DNA from 4 places in the Cohaesibacter sp. ES.047 genome. Region 1 is predicted to be linked to each of the others. Evidence: riboswitches for the same ligand, from Rfam matches in the RefSeq annotation. Region 1 holds a riboswitch; each other region holds the start of a gene.

What was found. Region 1 has a riboswitch for cobalamin ahead of CPH65_RS19120 (DUF1636 domain-containing protein). Riboswitches for the same ligand answer to the same signal wherever they lie in the genome.
Region 2: linked by a shared signal. The riboswitch ahead of CPH65_RS17140 (ABC transporter substrate-binding protein) and the one ahead of CPH65_RS19120 (DUF1636 domain-containing protein) in region 1 are both predicted to bind cobalamin.
Region 3: linked by a shared signal. The riboswitch ahead of CPH65_RS06200 (ABC transporter substrate-binding protein) and the one ahead of CPH65_RS19120 (DUF1636 domain-containing protein) in region 1 are both predicted to bind cobalamin.
Region 4: linked by a shared signal. The riboswitch ahead of CPH65_RS17180 (DUF1636 family protein) and the one ahead of CPH65_RS19120 (DUF1636 domain-containing protein) in region 1 are both predicted to bind cobalamin.

The regions. Positions count from the first base shown of each region.
Region 1 is NZ_LT907844.1:4,165,345-4,168,870, reverse strand. Features, by position in the region: gene cobW (cobalamin biosynthesis protein CobW) at 1-831, opposite strand, end outside; gene CPH65_RS19120 (DUF1636 domain-containing protein) at 840-1,283, opposite strand; cobalamin riboswitch at 1,398-1,609, opposite strand; gene CPH65_RS19115 (sarcosine oxidase subunit beta family protein) at 1,810-3,057, shown strand; gene CPH65_RS19110 (sarcosine oxidase subunit delta) at 3,072-3,383, shown strand; gene CPH65_RS19105 (sarcosine oxidase subunit alpha family protein) at 3,380-3,526, shown strand, end outside.
Region 2 is NZ_LT907844.1:3,735,092-3,738,617, reverse strand. Features, by position in the region: gene CPH65_RS17145 (ABC transporter permease) at 1-771, opposite strand, end outside; gene CPH65_RS17140 (ABC transporter substrate-binding protein) at 781-2,268, opposite strand; cobalamin riboswitch at 2,497-2,714, opposite strand; partial or broken gene CPH65_RS17135 (IS3 family transposase) at 2,938-3,141, opposite strand; gene CPH65_RS17130 (transposase) at 3,125-3,262, opposite strand.
Region 3 is NZ_LT907844.1:1,377,378-1,380,903, forward strand. Features, by position in the region: gene CPH65_RS06200 (ABC transporter substrate-binding protein) at 34-1,035, opposite strand; cobalamin riboswitch at 1,242-1,451, opposite strand; gene CPH65_RS23770 (hypothetical protein) at 1,583-1,738, opposite strand; gene CPH65_RS06205 (copper chaperone PCu(A)C) at 1,766-2,290, opposite strand; gene CPH65_RS06210 (hypothetical protein) at 2,486-2,833, opposite strand; gene CPH65_RS06215 (trans-aconitate 2-methyltransferase) at 3,007-3,526, opposite strand, start outside.
Region 4 is NZ_LT907844.1:3,744,485-3,748,010, forward strand. Features, by position in the region: gene feoB (ferrous iron transport protein B) at 1-799, shown strand, start outside; cobalamin riboswitch at 1,254-1,484, shown strand; gene CPH65_RS17180 (DUF1636 family protein) at 1,517-1,996, shown strand; gene CPH65_RS17185 ((2Fe-2S) ferredoxin domain-containing protein) at 2,352-3,098, opposite strand; gene CPH65_RS17190 (ABC transporter ATP-binding protein) at 3,095-3,526, opposite strand, start outside.

The sequences.
Region 1 (3,526 bases):
ATCATCGTGATGATGATGATGGTGATGATCGTGGTCGTGATCATGATCGTCATCGTCGTGATCATCATCATGGTCGTGGTGGTGATGATAGTGCGCGGCTTCACGTCCCGCCATGTCTTCTTCGGCCTCTGAATCAAGGCCCAAAAGCACCGCGGTGGAGAGATTGCCATTCGTTGACGGGATCATTTTCACACCATCGCGGGCATGATCGGAGACCAGTTTCTCGACGGCTGCCATGGCTTCGGCTGAGACCAGATCGGCCTTTGACAAGACGATGAGATCTGCGCACTTGAGCTGATCATTGAACAATTCGTCGATCGGACTGTCGTGATCAAGACTCTCGTCCGAGGCGCGCTGGCGGGCGATGGCCTCTTCATTTTGGCTGTAATGCCCTTCGCTCAAGGCGGCGGCATCGGCAATCGTTACGACCCCATCGACGGTGACAGATGCCCGGACGCTCGGCCACTGGAATGCCTGAACCAGTGGTTGGGGCAGGGCGAGGCCGGATGTTTCAATCACGATATGGTCCGGTTTTGGGTCCCGCGCGATGAGCTTTTCCATCGTCGGCAGGAAGTCCTCGGCCACCGTGCAGCAAATGCAGCCATTCTTCAGTTCGACCACGTCGTCATCGGTGCAATTCGGATTGCCGCAATCCTTGAGCATGTCACCATCGAATCCCATATCCCCGAACTCGTTGACGATCAGAGCGATGCGCTTGTCACCAGCCTGCGAAATCAGGTTGCGAATGAGTGTTGTCTTGCCGGAACCGAGAAAACCGGTCACGACGGTTGCGGGGATTTTCTTGCCAACAATGGGAGGAGTAAAATTCATGTCGAGCCTCAATCGGATCTTTCGGAGAAATTGGGAGAAGGGTGCAGGCGCACGAGGGTGTTCTTGCGCACATGTGGAGGCCGGGCACGCCATGGTGGGAGCCCATTTTCAGCCTCATGAAAACTTTGGGTAAAGGAGACGATGTCCGCAATGCGCTCTTCGCTTGGGTCCAGTTGGCCAATGACAAAGCCAAATTTCCCTTGCGCGCGCAGGGCAACCGTGCAGGAAGACTGACATCCATTCATGCATTCGACCGGCTCGACGCTAAACGCTTCATCGAGGTCCGGGGTGCGGCCAAAGGCATTCTGTAGCGCCTCGAACAGCTGTTGACCTTCACAGCTCTCGCTGGTCGCATCCGCGCTCTTGGCTTCGTCGTTGGCTGTGTCCGGATCAATCGCACGGGGGCGTTTGCAGCTTACGCAGACCTGCAGCACTCCGGCCTTGGAGGACATGGATGTTCCTTTCTTGAACCCGGCAGTCAAACTGCGGGAATCAAACAGGCCAGCCGAAAGGGAATCAAATGAGGAAGCAAACGCGCTGCCACACCTCCGATACACCCCGACCGGTCGTGAATGGGTTCGGGTGGCAGGTCTCCTGGCTCACGGTCTGACACCTTTTCCCTTCCCGGACCGGGCGGTCCAGTGGCTAAAAAAGGCAATCCGCTTACAGTTGCGGGGGCAGCCATGGCATTGGCCCCGATTTGGGTCGTCCGCACCATGTTCCCTTTTCATCTCTAGCGAGATCCATCTCGCAGAGAACCATCCTGAGCATTCTTGTGCGCGATTGTCATCCCGTTGTCAATGCGGCGCGTTTTCTGATTGCAAATCCGTCGAACTGTTGATGCACAATCTTGCTTTCAAACTGGATTGATCTTGATTTTGACCTCAGGACACTGTGAGATGGTGCTTATATAATCATAATCATGGCACGGTGGTTTCCACTGAACAGCGCAACCGCAATTATTACAGAGATTCATTCATGAAATTTTCCCTTGTCTCTCTTGCCAGAAATGCTCTGAATTATCATCAGGACTGGCCCCGTCAATGGCGCAGCCCGCCACCCAAGAAACAGTATGACGTGGTCATCATCGGCGGCGGGGGACATGGCCTTGCAACAGCCTATTATCTGGCCAAGGAGCACGGGATCACAAATGTTGCTGTGCTCGAAAAAGGCTGGCTCGGCGGCGGCAACACGGGGCGCAACACCACCATCATTCGTTCCAACTATCTGTGGGATGAAGCAGCCCATCTTTATGAGAAATCCCTCTCGCTGTATGAGGGCCTGTCAAAAGATCTCAACTACAACATCATGCTCAGCCAGCGCGGCGTGCTCAATCTTGCCCACACTTTGCAAGATGTGCGCGACACCAAACGGCGGGTCAATGCCAACAAGCTTAACGGCATTGATGCCGAGTGGCTGGATGCTGAGGGCGTGAAGAGCTTCTGCCCGACCATCAGCATCGACAAGGACGCCCGCTATCCCGTGCTCGGCGCATCCTTGCAGAAGCGCGGAGGCACGGCCCGCCATGATGCGATTGCCTGGGCCTATGCAAGAGCCGCCGACGAGCGCGGTGTCGACATCATCCAGAATTGTGAGGTCACGGGCATCACCAGTGATGCGGGCAAGGTCACCGGCGTTGAAACGTCAAAGGGTGCGATCAAGGCCAACAAGGTTGCTATTTGCGTTGCGGGCAACTCTACTGTGCTTGCCGACATGGCAGGCTTTCGCCTTCCCATCGAGAGCTACCCGCTTCAGGCCATGGTGTCCGAACCGATCAAACCTGTGCTCGACTGCGTCGTGATGTCCAATGCGGTCCATGTCTATGTCAGTCAGTCCGATAAGGGAGAGTTGGTGCTCGGGGCCGGGATCGACGCCTATCATTCCTACGCGCAGCGCGGTTCGTTCCATGTGATCGAACACCAGATCGCCGCTCTGACCGAACTCTTCCCGATCTTTTCGCGCCTTCGTCTGATGCGCACATGGGGCGGTATCGTGGACACCTGTCCTGACGCCTGTCCGATCATCAGCAAGACACCGGTTGAGCATCTCTACATGAATGGCGGCTGGGGCACCGGTGGGTTCAAGGCGATCCCCGGTTCGGGCTTTGCCTATGCCCACACGATTGCCCGCGATGATCCGCATCCGCTCAACGCGCCGTTTTCGCTTGAGCGGTTCACCACCGGGCATCTTATCGACGAACATGGCGCCGCAGGCGTCGCGCACTAGGGGAGGGACAACCAATGCTCAAGATCGAATGCCCCTATTGCGGCGAACGGGATGAAATCGAATTTCACTATGGCGGCGAAGCGCACCGCGCTCGCCCCGAGAATCCGGGCAAGCTCAGCGATGAGCAGTGGGCGGATTATCTCTTCATGCGCTCCAACAAGAAGGGCCTCAAGCGCGAGCGCTGGAACCATTCACACGGCTGCCGCCGCTGGTTCAACGTGGTCCGGGATACCACCGATCATACCGTCATCGGCTCTTATGGCATGGGTGAACAGCCAACTCTCGCCGATCTGAAAAAGCGTAAGACCGGAGGCAGCAGCAAATGACAGACAATCGACTCCCGACCGGCGGTCTGATCAATCGCTCTCAGCCGATCCGCTTCCAGTTTAATGGCACCTACTACATGGGCTATGAAGGCGACACGCTGGCTTCGGCCCTGTTGGCCAATGACATCCATATGGTCGCCAGA
Region 2 (3,526 bases), 430 kb from region 1:
GGGAAAGTTAAACAATATCTCCATGGTCGCGGTGCTGCCGATCACCCAGCCAGCTTCTGAATGGACCGCAGAGAAAAGCGCGAACAGCGCACTCTTGTTGCAGTGGTGCCACAATGCCTGCCGTCTCGTGAGACCCTTGGAGAGGGCCGTTGCAAAATAGGGTGCGGTGATGCAGTCGCGCAGGGCTTTGCGATAAACGCGAGCAAATACTGCCGTTGAATGCAGCGCGATCAGGCAGATCGCCAAAAATAGAGTTTCGACGTCTTGAGAAAAGGGGCGTAGCCAATGCAATTTGGCACCCAAGACCCATAGCAACACCAATCCGCTCCAGAATGCAGGCACTGTTTGCACGAAAACCGACAGGGTGCGACTAAAGTGATCGACCACACCTCCCGGTTTAAGCGCAGCAAAGAAACCAAGAGGAATGGCCATAATGCCGGCAAGGGCCAAACCGCAAAACCCTAACAAGAAAGAGATTGCTAGCCGCTCAAGAAACTCAGCAAAGACCAGTTGGCCGGATTGGAAAGAGCGCCCCCAATTTCCTGTTACAAAGCCCAGGAGCCAATTGAAATATCGAATTAGAAAGGGCTGATCCAATCCCCATTCCTGACGAAGGGCCGCGACAGTTTCATCCGTCGCGGCCAGATTCCAGGCTCTAATTGCAATGTCGACCGGATCGGAAGGCATGTTGATGATGACCGCAAAAGTGATTATGGAAATCACCAACAAGCTTGAGAGAATACCAGCCGTCTGTCGCAAAAGAGCTTTCATTTTTTGAGACTATTCACCAATATCGGCGCGCAGCACGTGATAGTCAGAACCCCATGGCTGGTAGTTCTCCAAACGTTTGGACATCCCGGCATACCAGACCGGAGAGACAAGGAAACTGATCGGAACATCCTCGAACAGTTGTGTTTGTGCTTCCAAAGCCAGTGCATTGCGGTTGTTTGCGTCGCTCTCACTCGCAAATTTGGCGACAATGGCATCAAATGCCTTAGACGAATATTTGGCGTGGTTCATAGACGCACCAGTAGCCAGCATGGAGTTAAGAAAGAACGCCGGATCTCCGCTTGGTGCGGTATGTTGCGCCCACAAGGCGATGTCATATTCCCCTTCGCCAACGACTTGCGAAATGTTGTCGACAATTCGGGTTTCGAGAGCAATACCAACACGTGCCAACTCCGCTTTGACCACCGGCAGCATCGTGACGAGATCAGGGCGTTGTGGGTAGGTCAAAGCTAACAGCGTCAGGGCTACGCCATCCTTTGTGCGCACTCCATCAGATCCTTTCACCCACCCCGCTTCCTCGAGCAGAGACGCGGCTTTTTCGAGATCCGTAGGTCGAGCTTGTTTGGCTGCAAAGGGGAAGTAAGGAGCATAGGCGCCAATTGCAGGCAAGCCACCGTTGATCGCAGCAACCAACTCTTTGCGATCAAATGTTAGATCAAGAGCTTGACGCACGCGCTTGTCGGACAAGGCCGGGCGAGTTGTATTTAGCCATGCAAAATACTGATAGCCGACAGGGAATGACTTGACCGTGAGATCAGGATTGGAATTGAGCCGAGAGACCGTCTCGGAGGGTAATCCGAATGCCAAATCGAGTTCGCCGGATTCCAGCGCCAAAGTCATTGCTTGAGCATCGCCGAATTTGTGAATAGTGACAGGCGAGCGGTTTTCGGCACCTTCATAATAGGCATTGGGAACCAACTCGATGTCAGAGTCCGCCTTGAAGCTAGTGACCGCATACGGACCGGAAAAAACAGCCTGCCCATCACCCGTAGGCTTGAAGGCAATCAGAGGCCATTCGGCAAACAGGGCTTGAATGCGTGGCACAGGCTTCTCAGTGGTCACTTTAAGGGTGAGATCAGCCAAAGCTTCAAAGCTCAGTTTGCCTCCTGTTGCCAATGCAGCTTTGTTGTCGGCAAAGACTTCTTCAAAACCGGCAGCCAGAGTTTTCGCATCAACAGCAGAGCCGTCAGAGAAGAAATTGCCGGGTGCGAGCTCGATTTCCCAAGTCAGATCACCTGTCCTTTTGGCATCGTTTGCGAGTTGGGGCACCAACGCGCCTTTCTCATCAACGGAGAACAGATTCTCGCCAATGCCATGGCTGACCAGAGCCCAGCCATTGGACCCCTTGGTGGGTTCAACGCCTCTAGTGAGATAGGTTTGGCCGACTTCGATCGGTTCTGCCGCCCAAGCCGTGGCAGCGCCGATAATGCCGACCGCGATTAGTGAGGCCTGAATAAAGCTGGTTTTGCTGAAGAGCATAATGCATTCCTTGACATAGTGACCACGCGCTCTCGTTAGAGAGACATCATGGTTTTGGCCAATAGAATCGAGAAATGGAGTGGATTGATCCCGCCAAGCACAGGCCGTTGGTCATCCTCACTTCACCCCGAAGCTTTTTTGACAATGAGCAAGGCAGCAGCAGAAAGCGCGGATAGAGGCCCATCCTTCACAATCGCCGGAGCACCCCGCCCGGTTGATAAAAGGCTCTTTGAAGAACCCCTCGAAGGCAGGTCTCCTGGCTTGCGGCATATCAGATCTAAGCGCCTTCCCGGGGGCTTTGCCCCAGTGGCATGTTGCTCAGTCCTATCCGCTTACAGTTGCGGGGGCAGCTATGGCATCGGTCCCGAGTTGGGTCACCCTCACCATATTCCCTTTTCATCTCCCGTAGCATTCGCCTTGGGAGAACCTTCGCCAGCGTTTTTACATCACGCGCCCGCGGTGTCAATTGCTCACTTAGGCACAATTTTTACTGAAACAAACAATCGAACTCAGTACTCAAGATCGAGCCACGAATTTTGAGAATAACAAAACCGGCGAACAGGCTTAATTCTGCGCTCGGTCTCGTGAGGAAGCCTCAAGATAGTCTGGAGGGTGTGGCTGAGATTTTTCCATATGAATTGCCCCTAGAATTGTAGACACCTCGGGGCTTCAAATTTTTAGTCGCTCATATTCGACGGGCGAGAGCATTCCGTTTGTAGCGTGTTTGCGTTTTGGATTGTAGAACATTTCGATGTAGTCGAAGATGTCCTGTCTGGTATCAGCCCTTGTTTTGTAGACTCGTCGCCGGATGCGTGCTCTCTTGAGCAGGTTGAAAAAGCTTTCGGCAACAGCATTGTCATGGCAGTTTCCACGCATAAAGCGAATGGCTACTGACACCAAGCCGCTCAGATACCTCTGCAACGGAGTACCCTCGCTCGGTGATTTGCTTGACGGCTTCAATCTTGAATTCTTCAGTGAAATGGGAATTGGGCATCGTAGTCTCCTTGCCTCATTTTTAGGGGACATGGTGTCTACAATTCTAGGATTTCAGCAAGAAATCTGAGTGCAGCCCTTTTTAAACGGAAGCCGCCCGACCTTGCCGCTGCTGTCAGGTCTGGAACCGAGATACCTCGAATGAACGCTTTTAGTTCGCGGCTCTGGAGATCTCGCAACTGCAGAAAATGGCAGCTATCCGCCCGGAACAGACCTGCTGTAAAGCAGGCGCATAATCGCATGCTGCAATTCATGTAAATCGACC
Region 3 (3,526 bases), 2.3 Mb from region 1:
TGGCCCGATATCAGGCCACCGCTAATTCAGCCCTTATTTGAAGGCTTCAGGGTGGAACGCCTTGGCAAGACGCTCCAATGCGCGAACGGAGCTGGGACCGGGCTGTCCCATGACGGAGTCAATTGTGACGAAATTGTCTTGCTTGACGGCGGTCGTCTCGGCAATCGTGGGATTGGATTTTAGAATGCTGATGCGCACGTCGCCCAAATCCTTGGTCGGATTGTCGACGACCTTGCCGCTTGCCGTTCCGGAATAGAAAACGTCAATGAAGGTCGGGTCGCGCTCCGCGATCTGCTCCCAGGCGACGGTGCCATAGCGTTTGGGCATCTCGCCAAAGATGTTCTTTCCCTTGGCAAGCTCAACGACGGTGGAGTGCATGGTGTTGCCCAACACAGCGCGGGGAGCGGATTCGCCACCATTGAAAATGAAGACCGAAACGGGCTCGACGTCCTTGAGCTTCTCTTCGATATCGGCGACGCGGGCAGACAGATTCTCGATCAGTGCTTCGCCACGATCCTTGACGTTGAAGATCTTGGCAATGGTGCGGATCTCAGCATAGAGCTGCTCGAAGCCATATTTGCCCAGATTACAGCCTTCGGTGTTCATGTGGGTCTTCATGCCCAGATCCTGAAGCTGCTCGCGCGAATGGCGCTTCTTGCTGAAGCCGTCGGGGTAACCGGCATAAACGAAATCAGCCTCAGCATCGATCAGCTGTTCTGTGGTCGCCACGAGAGGCGAAAGGATCGGTACTTTTTTGTAGGCTTCGGCATAGTTCGGGCTGATCGTCAGATTGGCCATGTAGGATGTGCCGGCCATGTGATCTTCAAGGCCGAGTGCCAGCATCATTTCCGTCGCGTTGTTGCTCAAGGTAACCGCGTGGGTTGGAGCTGCCTCGAAGGTGGTTTCATAGCCACAATTCTCGATCGTGACCGGGTATTGCGTGTCCTCAGCCCATGACACCGAGCAAAAAGGGGCTGATGTCAGAACAGCGACGGCAAAGACAGCAGCGTATGGGGTTTGAAATTTGAGATTCATTTTTGATATCCAAAGTCAAAAGAAGTCGAGACCTTGAATCTGGCAAAGAAACAGTGGAACGCTGGCTAACTGATCAAGATGGCGAAGCTGGGTGGAGCACAGTGACATAGGCACTGGGTCTATCCAGAATGAAAGTATCCTAAAGAGCGCTGGCGTTCGGCTTGGTGTACACCAAATATTCTCCTGCCGGATTCCCTCGTCCGGGTTGCGTGGTTTGACGCTGTGGCAGGTCTCCTGGCTTACGGTTCATGCGCTTTCCTTCCCTTCCCAAGATCCAAAGATCTCAGTGGCAATGAAGGATTGCTCACCGTTTACAGTTGCGAGGGCAGCCCCGGTTTTGGCCCCTGTTGGGTAGTCCGCACCGGGTTCCCTTTTGATCCGCTTCTACTTGCGGAACCACATGCCCGCGCACCCTAGCAAAGGCACCCAAAACAAACAAGCAACTCAGACGCATAACCCAGCCCATCCATTTTCATGCTCTGGCTGAAACTCTTGGTTCTATGAGACCGCCCGCAACGCCTGTCGCGAGCGGTCCTGTTATGTCGGGTTAACTCACCACTGCCTTCAGCCGGGGCAGATTTGACACCACGACAAGGTCGATCAACAACGCGCCGATCAGTGCCAACCCTGCAAGCGGGAAGAACAGGGAAATGGCGAGCCCGAAGAGTGCCGCTCCTTTCCAGAAGGGAAGCTCACGCGGCATTCGTATCAATGTTTGTCATGACCGATCCTATTTGTGCTTGTGCTCAGCGTGGGGATCGGACTTGTCATGTCCAGAATGGTCCATGGACATCTCTTCGGCTTTGCCGTTGCGGGCTTCAACATTGAATACGACATCCAATTCACCGGCTTTTTCAAACACCAGCGTCGCAGGGATTTTTTCGCCCACTTCAAACGGGTCTCCATTAAGGCCCATGAACATGACATGCAGGCTGCCGGGCTTGAAGGTGACGGTTTCGCCGGCCTTCACCACGATTTTGGGCATATGCGGCATGGTGGCGACGCCATCCTTGATCTCGGTCTTGTGCAACATGACCTGCGGGAAGTCCGCCTTGACTGCAACGAGGGCGTCGTCTTTCTCGCCATTGTTGGTGATGGTCATGTAGCCGCCACCGGATTTAACCACCTTGGGGGTTTCGATGGCATAGGGATGATGGACGGAAATGTCTCCCAGCTTGTAACCGTGGGCGGATGCAGAGGTTGCCGCAATGGCGAGGAATGCGGTGAGTGCAGCGGATTTCAAGGTCGTTTTCATGGTCTCTCTCCAGGCTTCCGGCGCGCTTTCAAGTTGGTTTGGGGCGCGGAAGTCTCGCATATGCGCTCAGTGCCACGGTCGCCCATCTGCATATAAGGCATGCGGGTCGGTCTCTGGCTGAGGCGCAACTGTCTCTTGCCAAACGTCACACAAAAAGTGCGATGGTCTGGCGGTTCATTTCAAGGATAGGAGGCGTTATGCGAGGGGAGGAGCACGGGCAAGGCGCGTGGCGACATGACTGGAGGCATGGCCGAACTCAAGCAGGCCAGCGACAACACTTTCGCCTTGATGCCTTGGTGTCTCATGATGGGCAAAGGCGACGACCAATGCACAACAGATGGTGCAATGCTGTGATTTTTCACTCGCTTTGACCGGATTGCCATTTGCATCGATGGTGATGGTTTCAATGCTGTTGCCGGTGCAGATGACGATGGTCTGAGCCTGAACAAGTCCCAGTCCGACCAGACCTGCCGAAACCTGTGGGATCAGGAATCCCATCAACAGGCTGGCTAAAAGAATGAGGCGTGGTGCAAGTCTCGTCATTCTCCTGTTTTAGCTGTGACCAAAACAAGGTGCAATCAAATTTACGTGCAAATGCTTATCTTTGCCAGAAAGACAGCAGCCGCCAACCGCAAACCATGTGAAGCATTGTAAGCGAACCGCCACAAAGCAAGGAAACCCTTGCAGTGTGGCGGCTCGGTGTCTGGACTTAAAAACTACCGGAAGGCCGCAAGCACATAGTCGTCCAGATATTGCCAGACGGTTCCTGTTTGCGAAAAGCCTGCGCTGCGCAAGGTTTCAAGGTGATAGCCGAGCGTCACCTTGGGTTTTGCGTCGTTCTTGTTCTCCCAGATCACTTTGCGCTTGCTGACGGCACACGCATAATCAGGCACCGCTTCTGCCGCTTGCCACCATTGATCCCAATTGTCGACGCCATGATCGAAGGAGGCCGATTGTGCTTCCTTGTCGTCCTGTTTGGCGATCGCCTTGAAGGTGGATTGGGCATGGTCATCATATTGCAGGTGATCGCAATTCATGAAGACGCCGCCCGGCCGGATCAGATCTGCGATCTCGAAATAGACGCGGGAGAGAATAGGGGGCTCGAGCCAATGCAGAGCGGTCGTGCTGACCACGGCATCGAATTCACCCGAAATCTCAGTCATCCAGCTAGGTGAATCGAGATCGACTTCCAGCAGGGTGACGCGATCATCCTCGCCAAAGACATCCTTTGCAATT
Region 4 (3,526 bases), 420 kb from region 1:
TGTTAAGGGAACCCAGTTCGAGGAACAGGCGAGCAATGAAAATGTCGTTGATCTAGTTAATTTTTACAATGACTACAAACGGGCCAAACTGAATGCGGGCGGGGGGGCGAGTTCGAAGGCCGTGAATGTCAGCTTTAAAGCGCAAAACCCTTCCTTCTATTCAATGGTAAAGCCACCGAAGGGGAACAAGGTCGCTAAAAAGGCAAGCAGATCTCTAAGGTCTCTCTCCAAAGCGCGCAAATCGATCCGGCGGGGCATGAAAGAGGAACGGATCAGGACTTCTTTCCTTGGTTCTATTGGCAGATCGCTCGAGCCTGTTACACAATTTGCTGGCTTCGACTGTAAGATCAATGTGGCTCTGCTGTCGTCTTTCGCCGCCCGAGAGAGCTCTGTTGCCACACTTGGCGTTCTATTCCAGCAGGACGAGGACCAAAATGCCACCCTAGAAGAGCGCATGGGCTCTGAGACACAAGCAGCAGGTGCGACTGCTTTGCTTGCCGTGTCGATGATCCTGTTCTTTGCGCTCTATCCGCCTTGCCTTGCCACAACGGTGATGGTCAAGGTTCAGACCGGATCCTACAAGTGGATGGTTTTCTCGATCCTGTTCCCGACAGCTCTTGGCCTTGCTGTTTCAAGTCTGGTCTACACCTTGGGCAATCTGTTTGAACTGACGGGCATTCAAATGATGTCGATCGTCTATTTCTCGGCCCTTGCCTTGTTGATTGTCGTTGGACTGGCTAGTGGACGGCACGAGAGGCCAGTCTCATTTGGCACGCTCATCAGTTCGCGGGAGGACTAACTATGGATCCCACTCAAAATCAGTCTACCACATCTGTGTTTGACGCCGCAGGTTCGGGCTTTCTGGATCTTGCCTTGCTCGGGTTGGTCGTAGCCGCAGCGCTTGGCTATCTCTATATCAAGCTCTGGCGCGGCAGGGGAGCCTGCTCTTCATGCCCGACAGGAGGGCCGGGCTGCTCGGGTTGTAGCACAAGCAATTTCGAATTTGACAGTGAAACCCCTCTGGACCCACCTTTCGGAGGTCAAGATGCTCCAAAGCGAAACGGCGATTGAAGTCAAAGGCCTCTGCCACAGATATGGCGAGCGTACGATCTATAGCGATCTCAACTTCACCGCCCCCAAAGGGCGGTAGGAGCACTTTGGGGCAAGAATGGCTTGATTTTCGGAAACACTTCGTTCCTTTTCCTCTTTTCCACATCAAGTGAGATTTCCTGCTTGCTATAGCACATCGGTGAGACCAACATAGCAGCGATGGTTTCCGATCGGCTGAAATGCCATTGGGATGAAAAGGGAACACGGTGAGGAATAGCCAAAAGGCGCCAACTCCGTGACTGCCCCCGCAACTGTAAGCGGCGAGTGAGAATCGATACGCCACTGGGATTTGGAGAAATCCGAAGTCATCCTGGGAAGGTCGATTGAGCAATGACCCGCAAGTCAGGAGACCTGCCATCTTTCTATCAACGTAACCCGGACGGGGTGTTCCGGAAGGTGACTGAATATGCTCGATTTGGCCATTGCCAACTATCTAAACAGTCGTCCTTTTCCCCGCAACTCAGCGGAGGAGAGCTTGGACGTCACTGCTTCACATCAGATCTCGTTATGCACCACATGTCAGCGCACGCAAGGCGCTTGCACGGCAGGCTATGGGCTTGTTGAGGCACTGAGCACGGCTATTCACAGAGCTCGACCGATGATTGAGGACGCGTTCGAGATCTCTGGATATTCGGACCTGCCCCAATGTCCAGAAAAGTGTCTCGTCGGATGGCTCGCCACCCGCAATCATATCTATCTGTTTGGCGATGTCACCGAGAATCAGGACCTCGGTGTTCTTGTCGAGCTGGCGCAGTCAATAGTTGCGCCCGGTAGCGGCTGGAGCAAGTCGAGCTCCGCGCGGAAGTCGAACATCGACAAGCCTGTTCTGGTGCCCGCCGCCATATACGTCATCGAACTCAATGAAGAAAAGAGCAAAGCGGCATGAGAGCTGCGCAATTCAAAATGCTGGCGACCGCTTCTGCTATCTCTGCCCTGAAGAAAGCCGACGTCCTCACACGGGACGCTCAAGGAACCACTCCAACGCCGTTCAAGGCGCACAGGAGTTACCGAGGATGACCGGAACAGCCAATTTTTCGGCCTTAGTCAGAAGGTCGACCATCCTTTCCTATCTCAAAGCTCATCTTGAGACTGGTCTGGTGCTTTTGGCTGTTTCGGTCTCACTTGCGATCAGAGTCGGAGCCGTACCCATTCCGCAAACGGGGTAGGGGTCCTTTCTCAACAAAGGATCTTCCGACCTGATCGCTTCTTTTCTCACGTTGAAGCCAGCTAAAAGGCTCCGTTCATTTCAGTGTCTGCTTTTTGCCATTCGTTGGATAGCTGAGATCATCTATCGGCGCTCCATTCTGGATGTGGTTGTCGAGAATTTCGTCGATATCCTTCTCGTCCACTCCGCCATAGACAGTGCCCTCTGGCCAGACCTGAACGACAGGAGCAAGACTGCACGGGCCGAGGCAGCTGGTTTTGCAACTCATCATGCCAGCGCCGCTGTCCCTCAGCTTCAAACGGTCCTGTTCGGATCGCAGATGACTGTAGAGGACGCTCGCTCCAGCGTCATTGCAGGCTCCCCCCATACAGACCAGCAGACGATATTTCTGATCGGGCACAACGGTTCCCTTTGGCACCTTAACACGCTCCTGAACAATGTCGCTTTCATCCGCCGCAAAGGTCAGCGCCTCGATCATGTCGCAGAGCCGGTCAGTTTCCCCGATGGGAGGATGCGCGATCCTGATGCGCGGGAAAAATGCATCGCCGCGCTGTTCGATCCAGCGATGAACCGATTTTCTGATCCAAGCAGGAAAGGCTGGCTCCATCGGAAAGATCAGCGAGACGATGATAACTTCGGGCACCTTGAGATCGGCAAGTTCGCCGAGGCGGGCGCGCAGCGACGGTGTTCCAAGTTCCTGCAAGGCATATGTTGTCGTGTAGTGAGGATTTCTTGCAGAGATCGCCTCACACAATCCTTGCAATTCCTCTCTGGGTTTGGCAGCCATGGCCGCCTTGGCCAGCAATAGAATGTAAGGTTTCATCGCACATCTCCGCTTTCGATTGGCAACACATAAGGGTAGGACTGAACTTCGCCTACGAGGGCCTCGACCTGATAGGCATGATAGATATGATCGGCTGTGAGAACGTGCTGCCAGTCTCCGCGCGCACGAATGCGCCCCTCAGCCAGAAGAACCAACCGTGAGCAATAGCGGGCGGCAAGGGAAAGATCATGAACCGCGATGATGATGGTCATGTCCGTCTCGGTCGCAAGCGTCCGGATCAAGGCCATCGTTTCCATCTGATATTTGAGATCGAGTGCCGAGGTGGGCTCATCGAGCAGCAGAAGCTGAGGCTCCTGCACTAGGGCCCGTGCGATGGCAACTCGCTGGCGTTCACCTCCGGATAGGTTTGAAACCTCAGAGAATGCATGATGGGCCATGTTGACCCGCTCAAGGGCAGCAATCACCAT